DNA from 2 places in the Streptomyces sp. NPDC015532 genome. Region 2 is predicted to be linked to the other one. Evidence: riboswitches for the same ligand, from Rfam matches in the RefSeq annotation. Region 2 holds a riboswitch; the other holds the start of a gene.
The links. Region 2 has a riboswitch for glycine ahead of gcvT (glycine cleavage system aminomethyltransferase GcvT). Riboswitches for the same ligand answer to the same signal wherever they lie in the genome.
Positions count from the first base shown of each region.

Region 1: it holds a riboswitch for glycine, as region 2 does, so the genes downstream of both, gcvP (aminomethyl-transferring glycine dehydrogenase) here and gcvT (glycine cleavage system aminomethyltransferase GcvT) in region 2, are expected to answer to the same signal.

Region 1 covers NZ_JBIBSY010000010.1:2,305-16,603, reverse strand. Annotated here, with positions in the region: gene ACF07B_RS26700 (glutamate--cysteine ligase) at 1-425, opposite strand, end outside; gene ACF07B_RS26695 (hypothetical protein) at 963-1,547, shown strand; gene ACF07B_RS26690 (DUF5999 family protein) at 1,943-2,149, shown strand; gene gcvP (aminomethyl-transferring glycine dehydrogenase) at 2,287-5,172, opposite strand; glycine riboswitch at 5,351-5,445, opposite strand; gene ACF07B_RS26680 (PRC-barrel domain-containing protein) at 5,560-5,928, shown strand; gene ACF07B_RS26675 (DNA polymerase IV) at 5,853-7,361, opposite strand; gene ACF07B_RS26670 (MerR family transcriptional regulator) at 7,430-8,104, opposite strand; gene ACF07B_RS26665 (bifunctional nuclease family protein) at 8,323-8,796, opposite strand; gene ACF07B_RS26660 (MerR family transcriptional regulator) at 8,883-9,674, opposite strand; gene ACF07B_RS26655 (FHA domain-containing protein) at 9,717-10,673, opposite strand; gene ACF07B_RS26650 (DUF881 domain-containing protein) at 10,735-11,580, opposite strand; gene ACF07B_RS26645 (small basic family protein) at 11,586-11,918, opposite strand; gene ACF07B_RS26640 (DUF881 domain-containing protein) at 11,915-12,820, opposite strand; gene ACF07B_RS26635 (mannose-1-phosphate guanyltransferase) at 12,919-14,299, opposite strand, start outside.
Region 2 covers NZ_JBIBSY010000007.1:61,963-76,261, forward strand. Annotated here, with positions in the region: gene glyA (serine hydroxymethyltransferase) at 1-269, opposite strand, end outside; gene gcvH (glycine cleavage system protein GcvH) at 284-661, opposite strand; gene gcvT (glycine cleavage system aminomethyltransferase GcvT) at 820-1,938, opposite strand; glycine riboswitch at 2,084-2,180, opposite strand; gene ACF07B_RS22240 (AAA family ATPase) at 2,356-3,021, shown strand; gene ACF07B_RS22245 (enhanced serine sensitivity protein SseB) at 3,180-3,953, shown strand; gene ACF07B_RS22250 (enhanced serine sensitivity protein SseB C-terminal domain-containing protein) at 4,181-4,981, shown strand; gene ACF07B_RS22255 (ABC transporter permease) at 5,457-6,455, shown strand; gene ACF07B_RS22260 (ABC transporter substrate-binding protein) at 6,494-8,266, shown strand; gene ACF07B_RS22265 (ABC transporter permease) at 8,339-9,346, shown strand; gene ACF07B_RS22270 (ABC transporter ATP-binding protein) at 9,343-10,440, shown strand; gene ACF07B_RS22275 (ABC transporter ATP-binding protein) at 10,437-11,696, shown strand; gene ACF07B_RS22280 (M1 family metallopeptidase) at 11,803-13,194, shown strand; gene ACF07B_RS22285 (trimeric intracellular cation channel family protein) at 13,275-13,940, shown strand; gene ACF07B_RS22290 (alpha/beta hydrolase) at 13,840-14,299, opposite strand, start outside.

The sequences.
Region 1 (14,299 bases), on a different contig from region 2:
TTGGAGGACACCAGATCGTCCTGCCCGAGCGTCGGCAGAATACCGATCATGACGATTCCGGCGTCGACCTCACTGGCTTTCCGGTGGGCGTAGGCGAGCGAGGTGCGGATCTCCTCGGCGAGCCGGTCGAATACCCGGCCACCCAATCGGTGTGGGGCTATGTTGACTTCCAGGTTGAACATGGCGAGTTCTGTCTGGAAGTCGCGGCTCGCAATCCTTTCGAGTACTTGCCCGTTCATCATTCTGGGCATGCCGTCGGGACCTGCGAGATTCAATTCGATCTCCAGGCCCATCAGGTTCTTCGGGCGGTCGAACCGCTTCTCCTCCAGCAGTCGCTCCAGCCCCGCCAGACACTGTCGGAGCTTGTCGCGATGGCGCTGCCGATCGGACAGGCCGAACGTCCCTGCCACGACCTTCTCCCCCATCGAAGTGTCCCTCCTTGGATGGGCAGGCCGTCATCCGGCCCTGGCGTCCCGGGTCACGGGGGATGATGCCCAGGCAACACGATCCATAACGTCCCGCGCGCGCTCTTCGGCCGCTAGTCTGGACATCGGCCCCGGGCACATTCACGAGGCATGGGGCATTCAGCAAGTTTGCCGCCCGAAACGATCTCGTAAAAAACGCCGACGAGAATCGGCCGACCGCTCGGGCGAAGTATTCCGAGGTCACCGCGATTCGATCGCACAGAACCGGGATGAATCCCGCATTTCACCGACCGGATATCGACTTGTTCTTCGAATTCGGGGCGACTAGACGAAACAACGCCTGAACACGCGTCGTATAAACTCCGCTACCGAGGCAGAGAGTTGGCGCTCGCGGTCCTTGGTCCTGTCGTCACGGTGACGGCGGCAGGCGACACCCTGTCGGCAGATCCAGACCCCTCGCCCTCTGACCCGAGAGCTGACAGCGCCGTCCGCCCCCGCCCTCGCGCCACTGTGCCTGTCGAATGAGAGGCGACCCACATGCCGCTGCACGTACCCCCGGCTCCCGCGCCCGCCCTGCGCACCGTACTCACGGCACTCGGTTCCCCCACCGCTGTCCGCGAAGCCCGCACCCCGTCCCTGCGCCTGGCACAGGGACCTGTCACCCCCGAACTCCCGCTGCCCGTCCACGTCCTGGATCGCATCACTCCCGCGGGCGCCTCCGCCACCCGGCTCGCCGGGTGGCGTTTCCTGATCCGCTCCGGCGACCGTGCGGTGGCCGCGGCCGACACCATGCTGACTCCGGACGGCTGGGCCTTCTCGCGCTTCTTCGAGGGCCCTTACGTCACCGCCACCGAGCTCGCCCTGCGGCAGGCCGAGACCATGCAACAGCCCTACCAAGCACGCCTGTTGTCCGTGCCGGAGCTGTACATGCTCACGCTCTGGCTGCACGGCGACTGCACAGCGGACGGCGCCACCGGCCATCCGGCCGCCACCGACCTCCTGGTCCCGCTCGCACCCGCCCCGCCCGGCATCGCCGCGCACCGGCCCTACCTCGTCACCGAACTGCTGCCGGTCCTCACCCACCGGGTCACCCCGGCACCGCTCCTCAGCTCGCCCGCCTGAGTCTCCGCCGCCTCGCGTCCGTGCCCCGCAGCCGTACCCCACACGGGTAAACCTGCAGCGGGGCACGGCGCTGTCACGAACCCCGAGAGCACCTCGCTCGTTAGGGCCGAAGACCGCTCGTACGAGGGGAAACGCGCTGAACGCCCGACCGGACTAGCCCGATCCGGCCCCCTCGAACCACCCGAAAGGACAGCGCGGTTGGGGTGAACCCTCCGCACGGGTGACGCGTCATAAACCTGTGAGAAGCGGTGCCCCCAAATCCCTGCGGATTGGCGCCCGTGGGGCAACACTGGGGTCAGGTCACACATCAACGGGGGGCGGCCATGAGTACCTCAAGCCGCAAGACAGACACCACAGCCAACACTCACGTCTCGACCCAGCGAAAGATCCCATCCATGTGCCAGCACCAGCCACCGTGTCCGTCAGCCGAATCAGCCGACCGGGAGTCCGCCCGCCTCGCGGCGCACCACCCGGAGCAGGGATGGAGCCTGCTGTGCAACGGCGTTCTGCTCTTCGAGGACACCGGTGAGCTCCTGCCGGACGGCCAGATCATCGCCCCGCACCGCCCGCTGGGCGGCGCGCCGGTGATGACGGCCGCCTGAGGCCGCACGACCCCGGGCGGCCGCGCCAGGCCGCCCAGACACACAAGGGGCCGGCCCGGAGACGCACTCTCCGAACCGGCCCCGACGCATGTCCGAGGATGGTCACTCCTCGTAGGCGTCCACGTGCCGAGCGCTGATCAGTCCTCGTAGGCGTCCAGCGGCGGGCAGGAGCAGACGAGGTTCCGGTCGCCGTACGCCTGGTCGATGCGGCGCACCGGCGGCCAGTACTTGTCGGCGGCCGAGACACCGGCCGGGAAGACGGCCACCTCGCGGCTGTAGGGGTGCTCCCAGTCGCCGCCGAGCGCGGCGGCCGTGTGCGGCGCCCCGCGCAGCGGGTTGTCGTCCACGGACCACTCGCCGCCGCCGACCTTCTCGATCTCCGCGCGGATCGCGATCATCGCGTCGCAGAACCGGTCGATCTCGCCCAGGTCCTCGGACTCGGTCGGTTCGATCATCAGCGTGCCGGCCACCGGGAACGACATCGTCGGCGCGTGGAAGCCGTAGTCGATCAGGCGCTTGGCGATGTCGTCGACGCTCACGCCGGTCGCCTTGGTGAGCGGACGCAGGTCGATGATGCACTCGTGCGCGACCAGGCCACCGGGGCCGGTGTAGAGCACCGGGTAGTGCGGCTCCAGGCGCTTGGCGATGTAGTTGGCGGAGAGCACGGCCACCTGCGTGGCGCGCTTGAGGCCCTCGCCGCCCATCAGCCGGACGTAGGACCAGGAGATGGGCAGGATGCCCGCGGAACCCCAGGGAGCGGCCGAGATCGGGCCGACACCGGTCTCGGGACCGGCCTCGGGCTGGAGCGGGTGGTTCGGCAGGTACGGCGCCAGGTGCGCGCGCACACCGACCGGGCCGACGCCGGGGCCGCCGCCGCCGTGCGGGATGCAGAAGGTCTTGTGCAGGTTCAGGTGCGAGACGTCGCCGCCGAAGTGACCCGGCTTGGCGAGACCCACCAGGGCGTTGAGGTTGGCGCCGTCGACGTAGACCTGGCCGCCGGCCTCGTGCACCTGGGCGCAGATGTCGGCGACGTGCTCCTCGAACACACCGTGCGTCGAGGGGTACGTGATCATCAGGACCGACAGCTCGTCGCGGTACTGCTCGATCTTGGCGCGCAGGTCCGCGACGTCGATCTCGCCGTCGTCCGCGGTCTTCACGACGACGACCTTCATACCGGCCATCACGGCGCTGGCGGCGTTGGTGCCGTGCGCGGAGGACGGGATGAGGCAGACGGTGCGCTGGTCGTCGCCGTTGGCACGGTGGTAGCCGCGGACGGCCAGCAGACCGGCCAGCTCGCCCTGCGAACCGGCGTTGGGCTGGAGCGACACCTTGTCGTAGCCGGTGACCTCGGCGAGCTGGTCCTCCAGCTCGTGGATGAGCGTCAGGTAGCCGCGCGCCTGCTCGGCGGGCACGAAGGGGTGCAGCTGCCCGAACTCGGGCCAGGTGACCGGCTCCATCTCGGTGGTCGCGTTGAGCTTCATGGTGCAGGAGCCCAGCGGGATCATGCCGCGGTCGAGCGCGTAGTCGCGGTCGGAGAGCCTGCGCAGGTAGCGCAGCATCGCCGTCTCGGAGCGGTGCTCGTGGAACACGGGGTGCGTCAGGTACGCGTCGGTCCGCTGCAGCGCGGCCGGCAGGGTGTCCTCGGTGCTCGCGTCCAGCGCCTCGACGTCGCCCTCGGCGCCGAACGCGGTCCACACGGCGGCGAGCTGCTCGCGCGTGGTCGTCTCGTCGCACGAGATCGACACCTGGTCGGCGTCGACGAGGTGGAGGTTGACGCCGTGGTCGCGCGCGGCGGCCACGATCGCGGCGGCGCGGCCCGGGACCCGCACGGTGAGCGTGTCGAAGTACGCGCCGTGCACGACCTCGGCGCCGCCGGCGGTGAGACCCGCGGCCAGGACGGTGGCGTAGCGGTGGGTACGCCGTGCGATGGTCCGCAGGCCCTCGGGGCCGTGGTAGACGGCGTACATGCCGGCCATCACGGCGAGCAGCACCTGAGCGGTACAGATGTTGCTGGTCGCCTTCTCACGGCGGATGTGCTGCTCACGCGTCTGGAGGGCGAGGCGGTACGCCTTGTGCCCGTCGGCGTCCACGGACACACCGACCAGCCGGCCGGGGAGGCTGCGCGCGAACTTCTCGCGCACCGCCATGTAACCGGCGTGCGGGCCCCCGAAGCCCATCGGCACACCGAAGCGCTGCGTCGTACCGACCGCGATGTCCGCGTCGAGCTCGCCGGGCGAGGTCAGCAGGGTCAGGGCGAGCAGATCGGCGGCGACGGTGACGACCGCGCCCAGCTCGTGCGCCTGCTGGATGATCGGCTTGATGTCGCGTACGGCACCGGAGGCGCCCGGGTACTGGATCAGCACGCCGTTGATCTCGCGTCCGGCGAGGTCGGCCGGGATGCCGTCGGCGAGGTCGGCGACGACGATCTCGACACCGGTCGGCTCGGCACGTGTCTCTATGACGGCGATGGTCTGCGGCAGCGCGTCCGCGTCGACCAGGAAGAGGCCCTTCTTGTTCTTGCCCATGCGGCGGGACAGCGCCATGGCCTCGGCGGCGGCGGTGCCCTCGTCGAGGAGGGAGGCGCCGGAGGTCGGCAGACCGGTCAGCTCGGCGACGACGGTCTGGAAGTTCAGCAGCGCCTCGAGGCGGCCCTGCGAGATCTCCGGCTGGTACGGCGTGTACGCGGTGTACCAGGCCGGGTTCTCCATGACGTTGCGCAGGATCACCGGCGGCGTGAACGTGCCGTAGTAACCGAGGCCGATCATCGAACCGAGCACCTGGTTGCGGTCCGCGAGGGAGCGGAGCTCGGCCAGGACCTCGGCCTCGGTGCGCGCGGCCGGCAGCTTCAGGGCCTCGACGTTCTTGATCACGTCCGGCACCGCGGCGGCCGTCAGCTCGTCGAGCGAGCCGTATCCGACCTGCGCGAGCATCTTGGCCCGGGCTTCGGAGTCGGGGCCGATGTGGCGCTGCTCGAAGGGGATTCCCTGTTCGAGCTCGGAGAGCGGAATGCGAGGGGCGGTCATGGCGGAGGCCTCCTGGTCTGACGCGACCTTCGAGGGGCACCCCGGCACGGGCACCCCGACGGCCTCCCCCTCTGTCATCTCAACCTGAGAGTTTCACCGGATGGTCCCGTGGACGACCCGGCTTTCACCGTCGGTGAGAGCGGATGCCATAAGCACTCGCTCTGCTTTCCAGAGTGACCTCGTCCGTGCGGTACGTGAGCCTGAGAGATTCCGGGGAGGAGTTGCTCCTTCGGCGCCTCCGCGAAATCCGGAGGACTCTCCCGCACGGGATCAGCAGCCGCTTGCCAGCCTACCAGCGAGGACAAGACGGCAGCCTTCGAGTGGCCACCTTCACAAATGTGCTCTTTCGTAGTACCTACGGATGAGTTTGCGACCAATGGAGGGACCGTGCAGACCGACATCGATCCGCGCAACCTGATCGGCCGCAAGGCGTTCGACAGCAACGGCACCAAGATCGGCACGATCGACGAGGTCTACCTCGACGACGCGACCGGTGTCCCGGAATGGGCGGCCATACGCACCGGGCTGTTCAGCAGGGACGCCTTCGTGCCCCTGGAGCCCAGCGAGATCGTCGAGGGGACCCTGCGCATCCCGTTCGAGCGGGCCCTGATCAAGGACGCCCCCGACTTCGGCGTCGGGCGCCACCTCTCCCCGGAACAGGAGCTCCAGCTCTACCACCACTACGGCCTCGACGTGGCGTCCCCTCCGCCCCCGGACCGGGACTTCGGCCGGCTCGCGGGCTCGGAGGACACCTGATCCCCAGGGCCTGAGCCGTGCGTCCCGACCGCTGACACCGACGGCCCGGCGCCGGCCGGCTGCCCGCCGGCGTCCTCGGGTCTTCGCTCCACCAGGGGCAGCGGGTCGGCCGGCTCCAGCTGCGGATCGTCCGTCCGGAAGGTCCGCACCCGGCCGGGCCCGGAGTACGGCGTCTCGAAGCGCACCGTGACCCGCCCCAGCCCGCTCCCCTGCACCCAGCCGTGCCCGAACTCGCCATGCCGCACGTCGTGCCCGGAAGGCCACCGCCGCTCCGCCGGGGCCGTCTCCCCGTCCGAGGCGGCCGCCTCGGACGGTTCGTCCGCGGCATGCTCCTCGGCCGCCGGCTCCCCAGCGGCCGCGGCCTGCGCCTGAGCGAACAGGTCCTCCTGCGTGTAGTCCGCGAGCCCGGTGACGCCGACCCCCAGCAGACGGACGCCACCGGTCGTGTCCACGCCCTCCAGGAGCCGGGCGGCGGCCTCCCGGACGACTCCGGGGTCGTCCGTGGGCCCCCGCAGCGTCTCGGACCGGGTCAGCGTCGAGAAGTCGTACCGGCGCACCTTCAGCACGATGGTCCGGCCCGACAGCGCGGCCCGGCGCAGCCGCCGCACACACCGGTCCGCGAGCCGCTGCACCTCCAGCTCCACCCTGACCCGCTCGTGGATGTCCACGTCGTACGTGTCCTCGACCGAGACCGACTTGGTCTCCCGCTCGGCCACCACGGGCCGCTCGTCGTGGGCCAGCGCCATCGCGAACAGGGCGTGCCCGTGGGCCTTGCCCAGCAGCCGTACGAGCTCGTCCTCGCCCGCCTCGGCGAGCTCCTCGACGGTGGTGATGCCCGCCCGGCGCAGATGGTCGCCGGTCGCCGGCCCCACGCCCGGCAGCGTCCGCACCGGCAGCGGTCCCAGCAGCGCGCGCTCGGTGCCCGGCTCGATCAGGACGAGACCGTCCGGCTTGGCCTGCTCCGAGGCGATCTTCGCCAGCATCTTGGAGGCGGCGAGCCCCACCGACCCCGTGAGCCCCGTGACGGCCCGGATGTCCGCGCGCAGCTTGGCCCCGGTCAGCCGCGCCGACGCCTCGTCCCACGCCGTCCCGCCCGCCTCCAGGTCCACGAACGCCTCGTCCAGGCTCAGCGGCTCCACCAGCGGCGACAGGGCCCGCAGCAGCCCCATCACCTGCTCGCTGACCTCTCGGTACAGCCCGAAGCGCGGCACGAGATAGGCGGCGTTCGGCGCGCGCCTGCGGGCCTGGGCCATGGGCATCGCGGAGTTCACCCCGAAGACGCGCGCCTCGTACGAGGCGGTGGCGACGACGCCACGGGGCCCGAGCCCGCCCACCACGACGGCCTTCCCGCGCAGGCTCGGCTTGGACGCCTGCTCCGCCGAGGCGAAGAAGGCATCCATGTCGAGATGCAGGATCGTGGGCGTGGTTCTCACATCTCCGATGCTGCCCTACGCCACTGACAATGCCCCGGCACTCCGGGGCATCGCGTCATCGGAGCGGCTCACACCGCGCGGTTGCGTCTGCGCGCCAGTTCGTCGGCGGGATGGTGCGCGAGAAGTGTCTCGCCGGTGTCCACGCGCTCTCCGTGCAACTGGGACAGGGCGCCCTCGACGTCCCGCCACACCACTCCCACGGCGATACCGAAGATGCCCTGGCCGCCCTGGAGCAGGGCGTGGACCTCGTCCGGGGAGGTGCACTCGTAGACCGTCGCGCCATCGCTCATGAGCGTCATGCGCTCCAGGTCCTGGAAGCCGCGCTCCCTCAGGTGCTGGACCGTGGTGCGGATGTTCTGCAACGACACCCCCGTGTCGAGGAACCGCTTGACGATCTTCAGCACCACCACGTCCCGGAAACTGTAGAGACGCTGCGTCCCCGACCCGTAGGCGGGACGCACGCTGGGCTCGACCAGTCCGGTCCGCGCCCAGTAGTCGAGCTGCCGGTAGGTGATGCCCGCGGCGGCACACGCCGTGGGCCCCCGGTAACCGACCTCCTCGGGAACAGTCCCTCCCTCATCGGGCACTGCCGCCGGCCGCACCGGAAGGTGGTCGGCCGCACTGCCATGCTGGGGGCGCCCCCCGCTCGAGCCGAGCCGAGAGCTTGGGGGAGGGTACGGGCCGCTCTCTCCCGGACCGTGTCCGGGAGCACCCCCAGCCGTACCGTCGCCGCTGCTTCTCACGCCGACCTCCGTCCTTGACCTGCCTTCTCGACGGTAGGCAGTCACCAGGGGCGCGTCAACGATCGCCACACTCGGCACGCCGAGTGATAATCACCCTAAGAGTGGTTTCCCGTGCCCTACCGCGGGGAAAGGCTAGCCGAATGCTCTCGGCACGGGCCGCGGCACACCACACGCGCCGCGGGCAAATGCCACCCGGAGAGGCCGTCCGCCCGGCCGGCTCACTGACTGTTGGTGCCGAAGTCCTCGGGCGAGATCTGGTCGAGGAACTCGCGGAACTTCTCCACCTCGTCCTCCTGCTCGTCCGGGATCGCGATGCCCGCGTCGTCGAGCACCCCGTCGCTGCCGTAGATGGGCGTCCCGGTGCGCAGGGCCAGCGCTATGGCGTCCGACGGCCTGGCACTCACCTCGACCCCGCTGGCGAAGACGAGCTCGGCGTAGAAGACGCCCTCGCGCAGGTCGGTGATCCGTACTTCGGTGAGCTCCTGGCCGACGGCCTCCAGCACGTCCTTGAACAGGTCGTGGGTCAGCGGTCGTGCGGGGGCCATGCCCTGCTGAGCGAAGGCGATCGCCGTCGCCTCCCCCGGTCCGATCCAGATGGGGAGGTAGCGGTCGCCTCCCACTTCACGCAGAAGCACGATCGGTTGGTTGGAGGGCATTTCGACCCGGACACCTACGACATCGAGCTCGTTCACACAGCAACCCTAGGCCGTGCCCGGGACGTTTGGGTAGTCGGGCACAGAACGGGTGGACGATCCACGGTCCGCGCCGGTGGCACGGATCAGCGCAGACGCACACCAAGCGCGGTCTGCACGAGCGCCGCGTGCAGCTTCACCGTGAGGCCCGCGAGTTCCTTCGTACGCGCCTCGGCGTGGGCCCGCGTCTGCGGATTGCGATGGAGCCGCAGGGGGGCGACCACCTGGTCCACCAGACCCGCGTCCCGTTCCGCCGCGGCCTTCATCGCCCTCAGATGGCGCGGCTCGATCCCGAAGCGGCCCAGCTCGACGACGAGCGCGGCGACGGTCACCGCCTCCGCGTCGTAGACACCGTCGGGCAACGGACCGATCAGTCCGTACGACTCCCACTCCTGGAGCTGCTGCTCACCGATCTCGGCGGCGGCCAGCAGCTCCTCACGGCCCACCCGGGCCACCGTGGGCCCCTCGGGCTCCCCGTAGAGCTCTCCGGGGTGCTCTCCCTCCCCCGCGCCGCGCTGGCGGCCCACGGAGGGCAGGCGCACCTGCTCGCCGCGCGCCAGGGCGTCCAGATGCTCGCGGATCACCTTCAGCGGGAGGTAGTGGTCACGCTGCATCCTCAGGACGTGGCCGAGACGCTCGACATCGTCCGCGCTGAACTTGCGATACCCCGAAGGGGTCCGCCGCGGCTCGACCAGCCCCTCCGACTCCAAAAACCTGATCTTGGAGATGGTGACTTCGGGGAACTCGTCGCGCAGCAGGCTCAGCACCGCGCCGATGCTCATCAGCCCACTGTCCGCGGCGGCGGTACCGCTGCCGGCACCGCCGGCGGTGCCGGCGGCGGTACCGCTGCCGGCACCGCCGCTCGGTGTTTGAAGCATGGACATTCCCTCGGTGTCCCCCCGGACGGAGTTGGGGGAGGGTCAGATGCCCCGCTGGCTCGCGTAGAACACCAGCCGGTACTTGCCGATCTGCACCTCGTCACCGTTCGACAGAGGCACCTGGTCGATCCGCTCCCGGTTGACGTACGTGCCGTTCAGGCTGCCGACGTCGGCGACCGTGAACGAGCCGTCCGCGACGCGACGGAACTCCACGTGCCGACGCGACACCGTCACGTCGTCGAGGAAGATGTCGCTCTGCGGATGACGCCCGGCCGTGGTCAGCTCACCGTCCAGCAGGAAGCGGCTGCCCGAGTTGGGGCCACGGCGCACCACCAGGAGCGCCGAACCGACCGGCAGCGCGTCGACGGCCGCCTGCGCCTCCGGGGAGAGCATCGGCGACGGCGTCTGGCCCGTCACCTCGGCGTCGTAGGCCTCGATGCCGGAGATGGAGATCGTGGAGGTCGTCTCCGACGGACGCTCCGGTCCACCCCGCAGCGGCGCACCGCAGTTGGAACAGAACCGGCTGTTCTCCGCGTTGCGGTTCCCGCACCTCGTACACACCTGGGCCGACATGGACGGATCCTCCTGCCGCGGCTGCCCACCAGGGGCATGGGACGCATACGGGTCGGAGGCGAACCCTCCACCCGCGCTCGAGGCTGACGGTTCCCCGAAACCTATGCGGCCGGGCTGGCCAGGGTCAACAGACGACGCGCCCTGACCACCGGGACCGGTGACCTGGTCCCGGAACAGCGGGCGGTCGCCGCTCTGGGCCTCCGCGTCTCCCTGGCGCGGTGCGCGATGACGGGCGGACGCGTTGTCGCCGCTGTCCTCTCGCGAGCTCTTGCCGAACAACTTCGCAAACAACTTCACGGGCGATTCCCCTTGACCGAAACAGACCCGCCCGTGGGGCAGGACGAACCCTGATTGAACACACCGGTCGACCCGGACATCCTCACAACGTCCGTATCCACCAGACAGTTTCCACCACGCACCACCCATTCGGTGCGCCGACCCCCCGCAACCTCCTGCCCTCGCCCGACGGCCCTCATCCGACCGCCGTTCACCGGGAGGACGACCGAGCGTAGTCAGGCCGCTCCGCCGGTCGCAAGGCATCTACGATGATCTTCGTGGAGCGGTCCACCGTGACGGTGGCCTGCTCCTTCTCCAGTGTCTGCACCACGCCTCCCGGAATGTTCAGCGCCGGCTCCAGGTCCTGCGGCTTGCCGATGACCTTGAAACGATACGGCTGGGTGATCTTGTTCCCGTCGACCTTCACTCCGCTCCCGGAGTCGGACAGGTAGGTACCGGCGACCACGCGCACGCCGTTCACCTGGATCGCCTCCGCACCGGCGGCGCGCAGCTCCTGGACGGCGTCGAGCAGCATGTCCGCCTTGACCGTCCCCTTCGCGTCGTCGATGGTCAACGTGATGCCGGGCCCCTGAGCGGCCACGGTGCCCGCCAGAATGCCGAGTTGTTTCTCCTTCTCGACCGTCTGCTTGCGGGCCTCCTCGGCCTGGTCCGAGCTGTTCTCCAGCTCGGTGCGCTGGTCCTCGAGACCCTGCTTCTCGTCCTCAAGACGCTGAGTGCGGCTGTCGAGTTCATCGAGAATGCGCACGAGATCCTCCTGGCGCGCGCCGCGCAGCGCGCTGTCACCGTCGCTGTTGGACGCCACCTGGACGGCCAGGCCGAAGCCAAGACCGAACAGCAGCACCGCGACGATGAGTTGGGCACGCGACACCCGCGGCGGCCACAGCCCCTTGACCAGCCTCTGACGGCCGGACAGCGACGGCACGCCACTCTCCTCGGCCGCCTGAGGCTCGGGCTCCTCCACGGCCGGGGGGACCTCTTCCGGCAGCTCCCTGCGCAGCGGGTTCTCGGGGGTCTCGGCTTCGTTCTCGTTGCTCATCGGCCTCACGCCCGGAACACGTGCCGGCGGATGGCCGCGGCGTTGGAGAAGATCCGGATGCCGAGGACGACCACGACACCCGTGGACAGCTGGGCGCCCACGCCCAACTTGTCACCCAGGAAGACGATCAGCGCGGCGACGACCACGTTCGACAGGAACGAGACCACGAAGACCTTGTCGTCGAAGATGCCGTCGAGCATCGCGCGCAGACCGCCGAACACGGCGTCGAGCGCCGCCACGACGGCGATCGGAAGGTAAGGCTCGACGACCGCCGGAACCTCGGGCCGGACCAACAGTCCAGCCACGACTCCCACGACGAGGCCCAGTACGGCGATCACGGTGTGCCCTTCTCTGTTCTCGGCTCTGCTGTACGTACGATCACACTCGGTGCGGCGGACAACCGGACGTCCCCCTCGACGGAGATGCCGGTCCTGATGCCGTAGTTCTCCTGCAGGGCATGCAGATACAGCCCGTCGGCGCTGTTCTGGAACCTGGTGCTGAGCCGCTGGCCGTCCCCCACCGCGAGCACCGTGTACGGCGGCACCAGCGGCTTGTTGTCGACCAGTATCGCGTCACCCGCGGCCCGGATGGCCGACAGAGCGGTCAGCCGCTGTCCGTTGACGGAGACGGCCTCGGCGCCCGACTCCCACAGCCCGTTGACCACGCGCTGCATGTCACGGTCCCGGACCCGTCCGGTGTCGGAGAATCCCGAGGTCTCCCGCGGGTTGGTGCCGTCACCGCCCTTACTGGCTTCCTTGGCGTCGTTGACGACGAGCTTCACACCCGGACCGTGCACGTCGGTGGCGCCGGACAGGACGCTCACCAGATCGGCCTGCTCACCGCCGTCCTTCTTCAGCGCCGCGCGCTGGCGGGCGCTCACATCGGCGCGCAGGGTGTCGACGCCGCTCTCCAGCTTGTCCGCGGCCGTCGTCTCGCGCTCGACGCGGTCGATCAGCTCCTGGCGCTCCTTGGCCACGACAGGGGCCGCGAGCCGGGCGTTCGCCGCCCCGACGGTGACCACGAGCGCGGCGAGCACCAGACCCGCCGCCAGAGCCAGCTTGGCCCGGACCGTCTTCGGCAGGCCACCGGCACCCTCGGCCTCCTTGCGGGCCGCCGCCTCGGCATACCCCTCGTCGAGGCTGTGGTCCATGACGTTGGTGAGCAGCGACATGGAGGCGTCCGGGCGCGAGGGGCGCGGAGCGCTGCTCCGAACGGGGGGCTGCTGCGGCATGCCGCACATCGTCGCACGTCGCGGGTGCTACCTCCGAATGGCCCCACCAACGTGCCGGACAGGCCCCCTTGGGGGCACTTGTCCGACACGTACGGGTGAAGATCGTTTCAGCGGCCTGCGCTGTCCACGACGGCCGCCCACTCGTCGAGCAGAGCCTCCGCGGAGGTGTCGTCCGGCCCCTCCGCCCACAGATGGGTGACAGCCTCGGCCGGGTCCGGCAGCACCATCACCCAGCGTCCGTCCGTCTCCACGACACGGACACCGTCCGTCGTGTCCACGAAGCGGTCTCCCGCCTCCTCCACGACCCGGCGCATCACCAGCCCCTTCACGGCCCACGGAGTCGCGAGATCCCGCTTGAGAACATGCGCCCGCGGAATCCGGGCGTCGATCTGGCTGAGCGTGAGCTGTGTCCGCGCCACCAGACCGATGAGCCGTACGAAGGCGGCCGCACCGTCGAAGACGCCGCTGAACTCGGGAATGATGAACCCGCCGCGCGCGTCGCCGCCGAAGATCGTCGACTCCTCGCGGCCGACCCGGGTCAGGTCGTCCGGCGACGTGGTCGTCCACTCCACCTGCGTGCCGTGGTACGCCGCCACCTGTTCGGCGATCCGTGTGGTCGTCACGGGCAGCGCCACCCGCCCGCTGCGCCGCTCTGCGGCCACCAGGTCGAGCATCACGAGCAGGGCCCGGTCGTCCTCGACGATCCGCCCCTTCTCGTCGACGAGCGAGAGCCGCTCGCCCACCGGGTCGAAGCGCACACCGAACGCGGCCCGCGCGGAGGCGACGATCTCGCCCAGCCGCACCAGGCCGGCCCGACGCGTCTCCACCGTCTCGGTCGGCCTGGACTCGTCAAGACCGGGATTGATCACCAGAGAGTCCACACCGAGCTTGCCCAGCAGGCTGGGCAGCACCAGTCCGGCACTGCCGTTGGAGGCGTCGACGACCACTTTCAGCCCGGAATCCGCGATCCCGGTGGTGTCGACGTTGCGCAGCAGGGATCCCGTGTACGAGTCGAAGACACTCGCGGGGAAGTGCAGGTCCCCGATCTCGCCGGGGAAGGCGCGCCGGTACTCCTGTCGCGCGAACACCCGGTCCAGCTTCCGCTGACCACCCTGCGACAGGTCGGCACCCTGCCCGTCGAAGAACATGATGTCGACGGAGTCGGGCACTCCTGGCGTCGTCCGGATCATGATTCCGCCGGCACTGCCCCGGGCCGTCTGCTGCCGGGCCACGGGCAGGGGTACGTTCTCCAGGTCGCGTACGTCCATGGCGCTGGCCTGCAACGCGGAGATCACCGCCCGTTTCAGCGCACGAGCACCTCGGGAGTGGTCGCGGGCCGTGGTGACGGTGGAACCCTTCTTGAGGGTCGTCGCGTAGGCACCCGCCAGACGCACGGCCAGCTCCGGGGTGATCTCGACGTTCAGGATCCCGGAGACGCCACGAGCGCCGAAAAGGTGGGCCTGGCCCCGCGACTCCCAGATCACCGAG
Region 2 (14,299 bases):
TACTCGGCGCCGAACAGGTCCTTGACCCGGTCGATGGCGATCTGCTCGGCCACGTCGACGTGCTCGCAGCCGCCGTAGTAGCGGCGGCCCGGGTAGCCCTCGGCGTACTTGTTGGTCAGGACGGAGCCCTGGGCCTCCATGACCGCGACCGGAGCGAAGTTCTCCGAGGCGATCATCTCCAGCGTGGACTGCTGGCGGTGCAGCTCGGCGTCGACGGCGGCGGCGATGTCCGGGTCGAGCTCGTGCAGGGGGGTGTTCATGAGCGACATGTGCGGTGGACTCCTCAGCCGGCCGTGAAGGCGGTGTACTCGTCGGCGGACATCAGGTCCTCGGGCTCGCCGGCGACGCGCACCTTGAACAGCCAGCCGCCCTCGAAGGGCGCGGAGTTCACCAGCGCAGGGTCGTCCACGACGTCCTGGTTGGCCTCGACGACCTCGCCGTTCACCGGGGAGTACAGGTCGCTGACCGACTTGGTCGACTCCAGCTCGCCGCAGGACTCGCCCGCGGTCACCGTGTCACCGACCTCCGGGAGCTGGGCGTAGACGACATCGCCGAGCGCGTTGGCCGCGAACTCGGTGATGCCGACCGTCGCGACGCCGTCCTCGGCGACGGACAGCCACTCGTGCTCCTTGCTGAAACGCAGCTGCTGGGGGTTGCTCATGACCTGAATTCTCCTGTACGCGGTGGAGTGCTGATGGAGGGAGGCGTGGGTGACCGGGCGGATGTGCCCAGGGTCACGTCCGGGGCCCGGCGAAGGGCGCCCGTCGGTACCGGCGCCCGACGGGGATCCGGTTCATGTCCGGCCGGTGCGGACCAGTGTCACTTCTGGCGCTTGTAGAACGGCAGCGCCACGACCTCGTACGGTTCGTGGCTGCCCCGGATGTCCACGCCCACACCGGCCGTGCCCGGCGCGGCGTGCGCGGTGTCGACGTACGCCATGGCGATCGGCTTGCCCAGCGTCGGGGAGGGGGCACCGGAGGTGACCTCGCCGATCACCTCGCCGCCGGCGACGACCGAGAACCCGGCGCGCGGCACGCGGCGGCCCTCGGCGATCAGTCCGACGAGCACACGCGGCGGCTCGGAGGCGGCCCGCTCGGCGGCTTCGGTCAGGGCCGCGCGCCCCACGAAGTCGCCGTCCTTCTCGAACTTCACGACCCGGCCGAGGCCCGCGTCGAAGGGGGTCAGCGCGGTGGTCAGCTCGTGCCCGTACAGCGGCATGCCGGCCTCCAGGCGCAGCGTGTCGCGGCAGGACAGACCGCAGGGGACGAGACCGGCCGGGGTGCCCGCGTCGGTGAGCGCCTGCCACACCTTCTCGGCGTCGGCGGGGGCGACGAACAGCTCGAAGCCGTCCTCGCCGGTGTAGCCGGTGCGGGCGATCAGGGCCGGAACGCCGGCCACCGTGCCCGGCAGGCCCGCGTAGTACTTCAGGCCGTCGAGGTCCGCGTCGGTGACCGCCTTGAGGATGCCGGGGGACTCGGGGCCCTGCACGGCGATCAGCGCGTACGCGTCACGGTCGTCGCGCACCACGGCGTCGAAACCGGCGGCGCGCTCGCTCAGCGCGTCCAGCACCACCTGGGCGTTGGAGGCGTTCGCGACGACCATGTATTCCTGCTCGGCGAGCCGGTAGACGATCAGGTCGTCCAGGATGCCGCCGTCCTCCTGGCAGATCATGGTGTAGCGGGCGCGGCCGACGCCGACGGTGGCGATGTTGCCGACCAGCGCGTGGTTCAGGAGAGCCGCCGCCTGCGGTCCGGTGACGGTGATCTCGCCCATGTGGGAGAGGTCGAAGAGACCTGCCTTCGTGCGGACGGCGACGTGCTCGTCACGCTCCGAGGCGTAGCGCAGGGGCATGTCCCAGCCCGCGAAGTCGGTCATGGTCGCGCCGAGCGAACGATGCAGGGCATCGAGCGCGGTGTGACGGGGTGCGTTGCTGCTCATCGGTCTGGCTCCCAAGGCATGACGGCGAGGTCGTTCCTCCCCATCTGTCATCGGAACCTGAGAGGTTCATCACGACCACACGAATCGGTGGTCCTGACTTGCACCTTGGGTGGAGCCGCCGGAGCGGCCCGCTTTTCAGATGTGCCTCGCCCGCGCGGTAACGGTGCCTGAGAGATTCAAGGGAGGGACTTGCTCCTTCGGCGCCCGGGTACACGTACCCAGGACTCTCCCGCGCGGATTCAAGCGGCCGGTATGCAGTTGGCGCGGCCATCATCGCACGCGCTGTCGGATCACGGCAGCCCGCCATCTGTGACGGGGCTGTGGCAGTCCGCGTACGGAAACAGGAAGCGCCGGGCATTACCTTCTCTTTACACTCGACGGGGATGGGACCGCACATCCAAGGGGAGGACGGTCACGGTGAACAGGACCAGGGCGTACGCGACGACCTCGGGTCTCGCACTGCCCGAGCAGCCCGGCGCACCGGCGCGGGAGGCCCGCGGACCGCGGCCCGCGGCCGTCGTACGGGATCTCCGTGACCGGGTCGGCCGCAGTCCGCACGGTCTGCGCTTCGGGGCGCGGGACCTCGTCGTCGTCACCGGACTGCCCGGCAGCGGCAAGTCGACGCTGATGCGGCGGGCCGTGCGGGGCACCCGTGTCGACTCGCAGGACACCCGCGAGCGCTGGGACGGCCGGATGGCCGGCCTGCTGCCGTACGCGCTCTACCGCCCCCTCGTCCGCCTCGCGCACTACGCCGGCCTGCGCCGCGCCCTGCGCGAGGGCGGCGGACTCGTCGTGCACGACTGCGGCACGCAGGCCTGGGTGCGCCGCTGGCTCGCCCGCGAGGCCCGGCGCCGTGGCGGCGCGCTGCACCTGCTGCTGCTCGACGTCACACCCGGCACCGCGCTGGACGGCCAGCGCGAGCGCGGCCGGGGCGTCTCGCGCTACGCCTTCGCCCGCCATCGCGGCGCGGTCGCCCGGCTGCTGCGCTCCGCCGAGCGGGGAGACCTGCCCGAGGGGTGCGGCTCGGCGGTCCTGATCGACCGGGACGCGGCCGACGTGCTGCGCAGGATCGACTTCGGCTGACCGGTCCCGGTGGCGCACAGGGCCTGTCCGGCGGAGCACGCCGGAGACGCGGGGCTCACCTCGGTCTGTACGGCGCTGTCGGCTTCGTCCGACCTGATCCGCCGGACAGGCCCTAATCTTTCCAGCCGGAACAGTGGTTCGAAGCGGGCGGTAGACAGATGGACTTTCCGGCACAGGCACACCCCCATCCGCACGGCGGTTGGCCGGGCAACGAGCTGGAGGAGGTGTTGTCCGCCTCCTTCGGCGTGCCCGGACCCTCGGCGGCCGCGCGCATCGTCGAGGTGCTCGGCCGCAGCTTCGTGTGGGTGCCGCTGCCCAACGGCGGCGGCCCGCAGAGCGGTGCGCTCGATCTGCCCACGATGGACCTGGGGGGCCAGATCTACGTCCCCGTCTTCAGCTCCGAGGAGCAGTTCCGCCAGGTCGTCGGCGGTCACATGTCGTACACGATCGCGCCCGCCGTGGAGTTCGCCCGCGGGCTTCCCCCGCAGGTCGGTATCGCGGTGAACCCGGACGGCGTGGTCGGCGTGCCGCTGCCGCCGATGGCCGTGGCCGAACTGTGCCGGGCCGGGCGCACCGAACTGGACGGGGCGGCCAGCGGCGGCCGGGTGCGGCTCTTCGAGCCCGACTGGCAGGACGATCCGGTGGACTTCCTCGCCGCGGCCTCGGCGGAGTTCGCCGCGACGGGTGTCGTCCTGAGCGCCCGCCGCTGTCTGGCCAGCATCGAGGGCGACGAGCCGGTCATGTTCATCGGTGTCGAGCTCTCGATGTGGGAGGGCGACGCCCGCGCCGTGCCCCTGGACGCCCTGGGCCGCGCCCTCGGCCGCGTCCCGGTGAACATTCCGGTGAACCTGGTCCTTCTCGACGTGGCGCAGGACCCGGTCGGTGACTGGATGCGGGCCCAGGTGCGCCCCTTCTACCAGCGCGGTCACTGAACGGCGCCCGCGCCGGGCGTGCCGGGCGGGACCGCACGCCCGCCGCGCGGGGCCCTCGGCCGCCCCGCGCTGCGGTTCCCGGCTCTCGACTGCTTCCCCCGGCGGAGCGCGATCGCCGCATAAGCTGGTTTCATGGCCCGGTCGAGGTGTTGACGCATGTCGGTAACCGGCGCCTCGGGCGTAAGGGATGAGTTCGTCGTGAATTGTTCGCGAAGGGGCGGTTGAAGGTGAGCGCGTCGGGCACGGCCGCGGCCGGGCAGGTCGAGCACATGCTGCGCCAGGTGACTCCCGGGCGTTACGACGCCTACGAGGCGCTTCTTCGCGCGCTCGCGACCCCGTCGTCCGGCCAGGTGTGGATGCTGCTCTGGCACGGCCAGGCCGGCTCCCCGGACGCCCAGTACGGGAACATGCAGGTCGACGGCTTCGGGTACGCGCCCTGTGTCACCTCCGCGCAGGAGCTCTCGGCCAGTGGCTGGAACCGCAGTTACGAGGTCGTGGACGGGCTGGACGTCGCCCGCACCCTGTACCCGGACCACTTCGGGCTCTGGCTCAATCCGCACGCCCCGAACGGCGGCCTCGGCATCCCGTGGCTGGATCTGCGCCGGATCGCCACGGGCCTGGAGCGGCAGCCCGCGGGCCCGCTGCGGCTGTCCGAACCGGCCATCGAGATTCCGCAGTTCTACGCCCTGCTCACGCAGAACGCCCATCTCACCCCGGCCGTACGGTCGTTGCGCCGCGCCTGGGTCCAACCGACCCTCGGGGCGCCGTATCTGGCCATCGGCCTTGACGTGTACGACACCTCACCGCCCGCCGTCGACTCGGTGCGGGCGATGATGCAGCAGTCCATCGGCGCCGTCCCGGACGGGCTGCCCGTCTCCACCGTCGCGATGTCGGACGAGTTCGACCCGGTGGCGATGTGGCTGCGCGCCAACGCTCGCCCGTTCTACGACCGCGAGGCGCACGCCGCTCCCGCGCAGGCGCCGACAGCGGGCGGTTACGGCTATCCGCCGGCCCGCGGCGGCTACTGAGAGCGTCCCGAATTACGGACCTGTCGCATGCCCGTGCGAGAACGGCTGGCATCATGAGTCTGCACACGGCCTTCACGAGGTGTGCGCTCCATGCTGCTGACCTGCGGGGAAGCGGACGCATGTGTCAATTGTCCCGTTTTGGCGGGACTTCTTAGTCAAAAGACACCTATGGGTTCTTTGACGGTAATTGACAGTCGTCCGACTCCTGTTACCCACTGTTCGGATAACGGAATCCCCCAACAAGCATCACGGTTGCGCATAGTTTCTCCATGAGGCCTGGCAACTGATCGTGGCGGCACTGAAGACTCGCCCATCAGACACGGGACATCGCTCCTGTGAGCGAGTGCTAGTCGAATCATCAGCCGGGTCATCGGACCGCACCATCTGCGGTCAACCTCCCGGCGGGCAAGTGAACCAAGCCGCAGACAGCGGCAGTCGTAGGCCGGTCACCACCGGCGAGAGGGGTCGGGTCACTGTGACCGCACCGATCGAGACCACCGCGGCGGCATCGGAAGCGCAGCCAGAGGCTGTGCTTGCCGGAGCCGGCAAGGGGCAGATCGAGGGCCGTTCCCTGGGACAGATCGCCTGGACGCGCTTCAAGCGTGACAAGGTGGCGGTCGCCGGCGGTGTCATCGTCGTACTGCTCATCCTGGTGGCGATCCTCGCCCGGCCCCTTCAGTCGATGCTGGGGCTGGACCCGAACGCCTTCAACCAGGACCTGATCGACCCGAACACCTCCCTGCCCAAGGGCGGAATGGGCGGCATGAGCGGTGACCACCCGCTCGGCATCGACCCGAAGTTCGGACGTGACCTCGCCACCCGCCTCCTGGAGGGCTCCTGGGTGTCGCTGGTCGTCGCCTTCGGCGCCACCATCCTGTCGAACGTGATCGGCGCGATCCTGGGCGTCGTCGCGGGCTTCTACGGCGGGCGGGTCGACTCGATCATCAGCCGCCTGATGGACACCTTCCTCGCCTTCCCCCTCCTGCTGTTCGCGATCGCCATCTCGGCGACGCTGCAGGGCGGCGCGTTCGGCCTCGAAGGGCTCCCGCTCCACCTGAGCGTGCTGATCTTCGTGATCGGCTTCTTCAACTGGCCCTACCTGGGCCGGATCGTCCGAGGCCAGACCCTCGCCCTGCGCGAGCGGGAATTCGTGGACGCCTCCCGGGGCATGGGCGCCAAGGGCCCCTACATCCTGTTCCGGGAACTGCTTCCCAACCTGGTCGGCCCGATCATCGTCTACTCGACGCTGCTCATCCCGACCAACATCCTCTTCGAGGCGTCCCTCAGCTTCCTCGGGGTCGGCATCCAGCCCCCGCAGGCGTCCTGGGGCGGCATGCTCCGTGAAGCGGTCACCTACTACGAGGTCGACCCGCAGTTCATGATCGTGCCCGGCCTCGCCATCTTCGTGACCGTCCTCGCCTTCAACCTGCTGGGCGACGGTCTCCGCGATGCTCTCGACCCGCGCAGCCGTTGATGCCTGACGGACACCGAGAGACCACCAAGTTTCCGACAATGGAGGGGAACCCGCCCATCATGCGAAGGTCAGCGCTGGCCGCAATTGCGGCCATCGGCTCCGCGAGTCTGCTCGTTGCAGGCTGCAGCAAGGCCGATGACAACAAGAACACCGACAACACGAAGTCAGCTGGGGCCAACGCAGCGACCACGGACGTCGTCAACGCCTCCACCCAGAAGGGGGGCACGGTCACGTACGAGTACTCCGACGTGCCGGACTCCTTCGACCCGGGCAACACGTACTACGCGTACATGTACAACCTCTCGCGTCTGTACGCCCGCCCGCTGATGACGTTCCAGCCCGGCGCCGGCGAGAAGGGCAACACCCTTGTCCCGGACCTCGCGGCCAGCGCTGGTGTCCCGAGCGACGGCGGCAAGACCTGGACGTACAAGCTGCGTGCGGGTCTGAAGTACCAGGACGGCACCGCGATCACGTCCAAGGACGTCAAGTACGCGGTCGAGCGCTCCAACTTCGCGCGTGACGTGCTCTCCCTCGGTCCGAACTACTTCCAGCAGTTCCTCGTGGGCGGCGACAAGTACAAGGGTCCCTACAAGGACAAGAGCGCCAAGGGCCTCTCGTCCATCGAGACCCCGGACGACACCACCGTCGTCTTCCACCTGAAGACCGCCTTCCAGGAGTTCGACTACCTGGTCGCCTCTCCGCAGACGGCGCCGGTCCCGCAGGCCAAGGACAACGGCGTCGACTACGTCAAGAACATCGTGTCCTCGGGCTCGTACAAGTTCGAGAGCTACGCGGACGGCAAGCAGGCCGTCCTCGTGCGCAACGAGAACTGGGACGCGAAGACGGACCCGCTGCGCAAGCAGTACCCGAACAAGATCGTCGTGAACCTGAAGGTCGCCGCTGAGACGATCGACAAGGACGTCCTCGCGGGCGACGCGATCGACCTCGGTGGTGGCGGTGTCCAGGCCGCGACCCAGGCTCAGGTCCTGAGCTCGGCCGACAAGAAGGCCAACACGGACAACACCTACGGTGGCCGTCTCGTCTACATGGCGATCAACACCAAGGTGAAGCCGTTCGACAACGTCGCGTGCCGCAAGGCCGTGCAGTTCGCGATCGACAAGGTCTCGGTGCAGACCGCCGAGGGTGGTCCGGTCCGCGGCGACATCGCCTCCACCGTCCTCCCGCCGGACATCCCGGGCTACGCCAAGTCGGACGTCTACGCGTCCGCCGGCAGCAAGGGTGACGCGGCCAAGGCCAAGGACCAGCTCAAGGCCTGCGGCAAGTCGTCGATCAACACCAACATCTCGGCTCGCAGCGACCGCCCGCAGGAGATCGACGCGGCCACCGCGATCATCAACTCGCTGAAGAAGGTCGGCATCAACGCCAGCCTGAAGCAGTACCCGTCGGGCAAGTACTTCACCGACTACGCGGGTGTCCCGAAGTTCACCGAGAAGAACAACATCGGTCTGATCATGATGCAGTGGGGTGCCGACTGGCCTTCCGGCTACGGCTTCCAGCAGCAGATCCTGAACGGCTCGGCGATCGGCGCCTCGGGTAACACCAACCTGTCGCAGTACGACAACAAGGACGTCAACGCCCTCCTCGAGAAGGCGATCGGTACGCAGGACACCGCCGCGCGCAACGCCCTGTACACCGAGATCGACAAGAAGACCATGGACGACGCCGTCCTCGTGCCGCTGACCTACTTCAAGGTTCTGCTGGCCCGCCCGCAGTACGCGACCAACCTGGTCTCCACGGCGGCCTTCAGCGGTCAGTACGACTACCTCAACATCGGCACCACGAAGAAGTAGCAGCCCCGGAAGGCAGGTGAAGGCATTGGTGCCCGCGGGCTTAGCGGCCCGCGGGCACCAGCGCCGATCCCCGTGATCTCGTACATCCTCCGTCGGACGGCAGCGGCAGTGATCCTGCTCCTGGTCGTCTCCGCGGTCACCTTCGCCATCTTCTTCCTGCTGCCAAGACTGGCCGGCCAGACCGCCGACCAGCTCGCGCAGCAGTACATCGGGAAGAGCCCGTCGAAGGCCGACATCCTCGCGGTCAAGCACAACCTCGGTCTGGACCAGCCCGTCTACGTCCAGTACTGGCACTTCATCAAGGGGATCGTCAGCGGCGCGACCTATGACCTGGGTCCCACCACGGCGCACTGCGACGCACCGTGCTTCGGGTACTCCTTCAAGACGCACCAGGCTGTCTGGCCGGAGCTCACCTCGCGCCTCCCGGTGACCCTCTCGCTCGCCGTCGGTGCCGCCGTGCTGTGGCTGGTGTCCGGTGTGACGGCCGGTGTGATCTCGGCGCTCAAGCCGCGTTCGGTCCTCGACCGCACGTTCATGGGCATCGCGCTCGCCGGTGTCTCGCTGCCCATGTTCTTCACGGGCAACCTGGCGCTGCTGCTCTTCACCATCAACTGGCCGATCTTCGGCCGCACTTACGTCCCGTTCACCGAGAACCCCGCCCAGTGGGCCAACACCCTCTTCCCCGCGTGGTGTTCTCTCGCTCTCCTGTACTCCGCCATCTACGCGCGGCTCACCCGCTCGGGCATGCTGGAGACGATGAACGAGGACTTCATCCGCACGGCCCGTGCCAAGGGCCTGCGCGAGGGCAAGGTCGTGCTCCGGCACGGACTGCGCGCCGCCCTCACCCCGATCATCACCGTCTTCGGCATGGACATCGGTCTGCTGCTCGGCGGCGCCGTGATCACCGAATACGTGTTCTCTCTGCACGGCATCGGCCAGTACGCGGTGCAGGGCATCACCGACAACGATCTGCCGAAGATCCTCGGCGTGACCCTTCTCGCCGCGTTCTTCGTCGTCGTGGCAAATCTTCTGGTGGACATGCTCTACGCGGCCGCCGACCCGCGGGTGAGGCTCTCATGACCGAACTGTCCAAGACCGGCGCCGCGCTCGGCGAGCCCGTCTCCTCGCCCTCGAACGCCCCGAGCGCCTTCCTCGAAGTGCGTGACCTCAAGGTGCACTTCCCGACCGACGACGGTCTGGTCAAGTCCGTCGACGGGCTCAGCTTCTCGGTGGAGAAGGGCAAGACCCTCTGCGTCGTGGGCGAGTCGGGTTCCGGCAAGTCCGTGACCTCTCTGGCGATCATGGGCCTGCACCGCCTCGGCGCGCGCGGCAAGAACGTCCAGATGTCCGGCGAGATCTGGCTCGGCGGCAAGGAACTGGTCAACGCCGACCCGGACGAGGTGCGCAAGCTCCGCGGCCGCGAGATGGCGATGATCTTCCAGGACCCGCTGTCGGCGATGCACCCGTACTACACGATCGGCAACCAGATCGTGGAGGCGTACCGCAACCACCACAAGGTCGACAAGAAGACCGCCCGCCGGCGGGCGATCGAGATGCTCGACCGCGTGGGCATCCCCGAGCCGGGCAAGCGCGTCGACAGCTACCCGCACGAGTTCTCGGGCGGTATGCGGCAGCGCGCGATGATCGCGATGGCGCTCGTCAACAACCCCGAGCTGCTCATCGCGGACGAGCCGACGACCGCCCTCGACGTCACCGTCCAGGCGCAGATCCTCGACCTCATCCGCGACCTGCAGAAGGAGTTCGGCTCCGCGGTCGTCCTCATCACCCACGACCTGGGTGTGGTGGCCGAGATCGCCGACGACGTCCTCGTGATGTACGGCGGCCGGTGCGTGGAGCGCGGCTCCGTCGAGCGGGTCTTCGAGCAGCCGCAGCACCCCTACACCTGGGGTCTGCTCGGCTCGATGCCGCGTATCGACCGCGACACCTCCGACCGGCTCATCCCGGTCAAGGGCCAGCCGCCGAGCCTCATCAACGTCCCCTCTGGCTGCGCCTTCCACCCGCGCTGCCCGTACGCGGACCTGCCCAAGGGCAATGTCACCCGCACCGTGCGCCCCGAACTGCAGCTGGTTGGCAGCGATCACTACACCGCCTGCCACCTCTCGCAGGAGGACCGCACGCGGATCTGGACCGAAGAGATTGCGCCGAAGCTGTGAGTGAGAACAACAAGACGGACGGCGCCGGCGCGGTCATCCCGCAGCAGGCCGCGGCTCCCGAGCACCGCGCGAAGTCCTCGGAGGACCGCGAGGTCCTGCTCCGGGTCAAGGGGCTGCAGAAGCACTTCCCCATCCGGAAGGGCGTTCTCCAGCGTCAGGTCGGTGCGGTCAAGGCGGTCGACGGCATCGACTTCGAGGTCCGCAAGGGCGAGACGCTCGGCGTCGTCGGCGAGTCCGGCTGCGGCAAGTCGACCATGGGCCGGGTCATCACCCGTCTCCAGGACCCGACCGGCGGCAGCATCGAGTTCGAGGGCCAGGACATCACCCGGCTCAGCGCCTCGAAGATGCGCCCGCTGCGCCGTGACATCCAGATGATCTTCCAGGACCCGTACGGGTCGCTGAACCCCCGTCACACCATCGGCTCGATCGTCTCGGCGCCATTCCGGCTCCAGAACGTGCAGCCCGAGGGCGGTGTGAAGCGGGAGGTCCAGCGGCTCCTGGAGCTGGTGGGTCTGAGCCCCGAGCACTACAACCGCTACCCGCACGAGTTCTCCGGCGGTCAGCGCCAGCGCATCGGCATCGCCCGCGCGCTCGCCCTGAAGCCGAAGCTGGTCGTGGCGGACGAGCCGGTCTCGGCGCTCGACGTGTCGATCCAGGCGCAGGTCGTGAACCTGATGGACGACCTCCAGGCCGAGCTGGGCCTGACGTACGTGATCATCGCTCACGACCTCTCCGTCGTGCGCCATGTCTCGGACCGCATCGCGGTGATGTACCTCGGCAAGATCGTCGAGCTCGCCGACCGCTCCTCGCTGTACGAGGCGCCGATGCACCCGTACACCAAGGCCCTGATGTCGGCCGTGCCGGTGCCGGACCCCAAGCGCCGTGGCGCCAAGAGCGAGCGGATCCTGCTCAAGGGAGACGTTCCCTCGCCGATCGCGCCGCCGAGCGGCTGCCGGTTCCACACCCGGTGCTGGAAGGCCACGCAGGTCTGCAAGACGACCGAGCCGCCGCTCATCGAGCTGAAGCCCGGTCAGCAGGTCGCCTGCCACCACCCGGAGAACGCCGCGGACCAGGCTCCGCAGGACGTCGTCCTGCTCTCGGCCGCCCGCGAGGCCGTCGAGCTGGTGTCCGGCGTGGAATCCGCCGAGGTGTCGGGCGAGGCTCCGGCCGAGCTCGCCGCCACCGGTGAGGAGTCCGGCTCCGCGTCGGACTCCGCGGTTGCGGAAGCCGATCGTCAGGAGTCAACCGGCAAGTAGGCCGTGACGACTTGGCAAAGTCATGAACATGCCCGAACGGGAGAGTGCAGAGTCCTGCGTGTCCGTCTGATCGGAAACGATCGGCACACGTACGAAAGGGACGCTGATGGCACTCTCCCGTTCGGCACGTTCAGGGGCGCTCGCGACCGCGATCGCCTCCTTACTCATCGTCGCCGCCTCCTCCGCCCCCACCCCCGGCGCGGACGGCATCGGTGACACGTACTTCCCTCAACTCGGCAACGGCGGCTTCGACGCCCGCCACTACGCCCTCGACGTGGCGTACAACCCCGACACCGACCGCCTCGACGGCCGTACGACCCTCACCGCCCGCGCCACCCAGAACCTCTCCGCCTTCGACCTGGACCTCCAGAAGCTGGACGTCACGAGGGTCGAAGTGAACGGCAGAGCGGCCCGTTTCACGCGGGAGGGCGACGAGATCCGTGTCACCCCGCGCGGGACGCTGCCCAAGGGCAAGAACTTCACGGTGACCGTCACCTACGGCGGAGTCCCCGAGGCGCTGAACGGCCCGATCGTGTTCGGCTCCGACTACGGGTGGATGAAGACCACGGACGGCGTGTTCGTCGCCTGCGAGCCCAACGCCGCCTCCACCTGGTTCCCCTCCAGTGACCACCCGTCCGACAAGGCGACCTACGACATCCGCATCACGGCCCCCAAGGGCCTGACGGGGGTGTCCAACGGACGCCTGATATCGACCCGGGACAAGGGCGCCGTCACGGTCACGCACTGGCGCGAGAGCCGCCCCATGGCCACCTATCTCGCGACGGCGACCATCGGGAAGTTCGACGTGAGGACCGGCACGACCCCGGCCGGGACACCGATCTACGTGGCCATCGACCCGGTGCTCGCCAACAGCAACAGCGTCGACGTGTACGCCGTCACCGCCGAGGCCACCGACTACTGGTCGCAGGTGTTCGGCCCGTACCCCTTCGAGGAGACCGGCGCCATCGTCGACGACATGCCCGAGGCGGGTTTCTCGCTGGAGGTCCAGTCGAAGCCGGCGTACTCGGCGGTGCGTTCGGAGTCGACGATCGTGCACGAGCTGGCCCACCAGTGGTTCGGCGACTCCGTCTCGGTGGCGCACTGGAAGGACATCTGGCTCAACGAGGGCTTCGCGACCTACGCCCAGTGGCTGTGGGCCGAGCACAAGGGCGTCCGCTCGGCGCACGACTCGTTCGTCGCCGGGTACAACCAGCGGCCCGCGGACTCCGCCTTCTGGCAGACCACGGTCGGCGACCCGCAGCGGGACACGATGTTCGCCTCGGCGGTCTACCAGCGGGGCGCCATGACGCTCCAGATGCTGCGCGAGCGCATCGGCGACACCGCCTTCTTCAAGCTCCTGCCGGCGTGGACGAAGCTGCACCGGTACGGGAACGCGGACACCGCCGCCTTCATCGCCCTCGCCGAGCGGATCTCCGGCCAACAGCTCGACGACCTCTTCGGGACCTGGCTGTTCACCACCGGCAAGCCGGCCGTCTAGACCTTCCTTCGCAGGGTCGAGCCGCCCGTCCCGACCTTCCTTCGTAAGGCGCACACCCCGCGACAGGTGAGAATGTGGGGGTGCTCCAGCAACTCTTCAATCCCTCCGTCCAGCACACGCTCGACCTGATCGGCATTTTCGTCTTCGCGATCTCCGGCGCCCTGCTGGCCGTCCGAAAGAACTTCGACGTCTTCGGGATAGCCGTCCTCGCGGAGATCACCGCGCTGGGCGGAGGGCTGCTGCGCGACGTGATCATCGGCGCCGTACCCCCGGCCGCCTTCACCGACCTGGGGTACTTCACCACACCGCTCGTCGCCGCCCTGCTCGTGTTCTTCATGCACCCGCACGTGGAACGCATCCAGGTCGGCGTGAACGTCTTCGACGCGGCCGGGCTCGGACTGTTCTGTGTCACCGGCACCGTCAAGGCGTACGACTACGGGCTCGGCCTGACCGCCTCCGCCGCCCTCGGCCTCGCGACCGCCGTGGGCGGCGGTGTGCTGCGTGACGTCCTCGCCAACGAGGTCCCCTCCCTGCTGCGCTGGGACCGTGACCTCTACGCGGTCCCGGCGATGGTCGGCGCCACGATGGTGGTGCTCTGCATCCGCTTCGACGCGCTCACCCCGTTCACCAGCGGCCTCGCCGTCGTCACCGCCTTCGTGCTGCGCCTGTTCGCGATGCGGTTCCACTGGCGGGCTCCACGCGCGTGGAACCGCCGTTCGACGGTGCGTGAGGAAGAGAGCCCCTGATCCGGTCGGCGCCGACCGGTCCGCCGGCGTCCCCGGGACCGCCGGTTCCGCCCTCCGTCCCCGGAGTCCCTGCCGTGCCGACCCCGCCGGAGGCGAACCGCTCGGTCAGCCAGTGGAACACCTCCGGGAGCTGCGGCCGCCACAGTCCCATGTCGTGGCCGCCCGCGCTGCGCGGCAGCAGCACCACGTCCACGCTCGTCGGCGGCTTCGCGATCGCCTGGATCGCGGTGCCCGCCTGGTATCCGTCACCGGACTCGCCGGAGAAGTAGAGGGCGATCCGGGGGTGGACGGGGGCGGCGCGCAGCAGCAGGCGGGGATTGTTCCGCCGGCGCAGGTCGAGGGTCCGCCCGGCGAGTGAA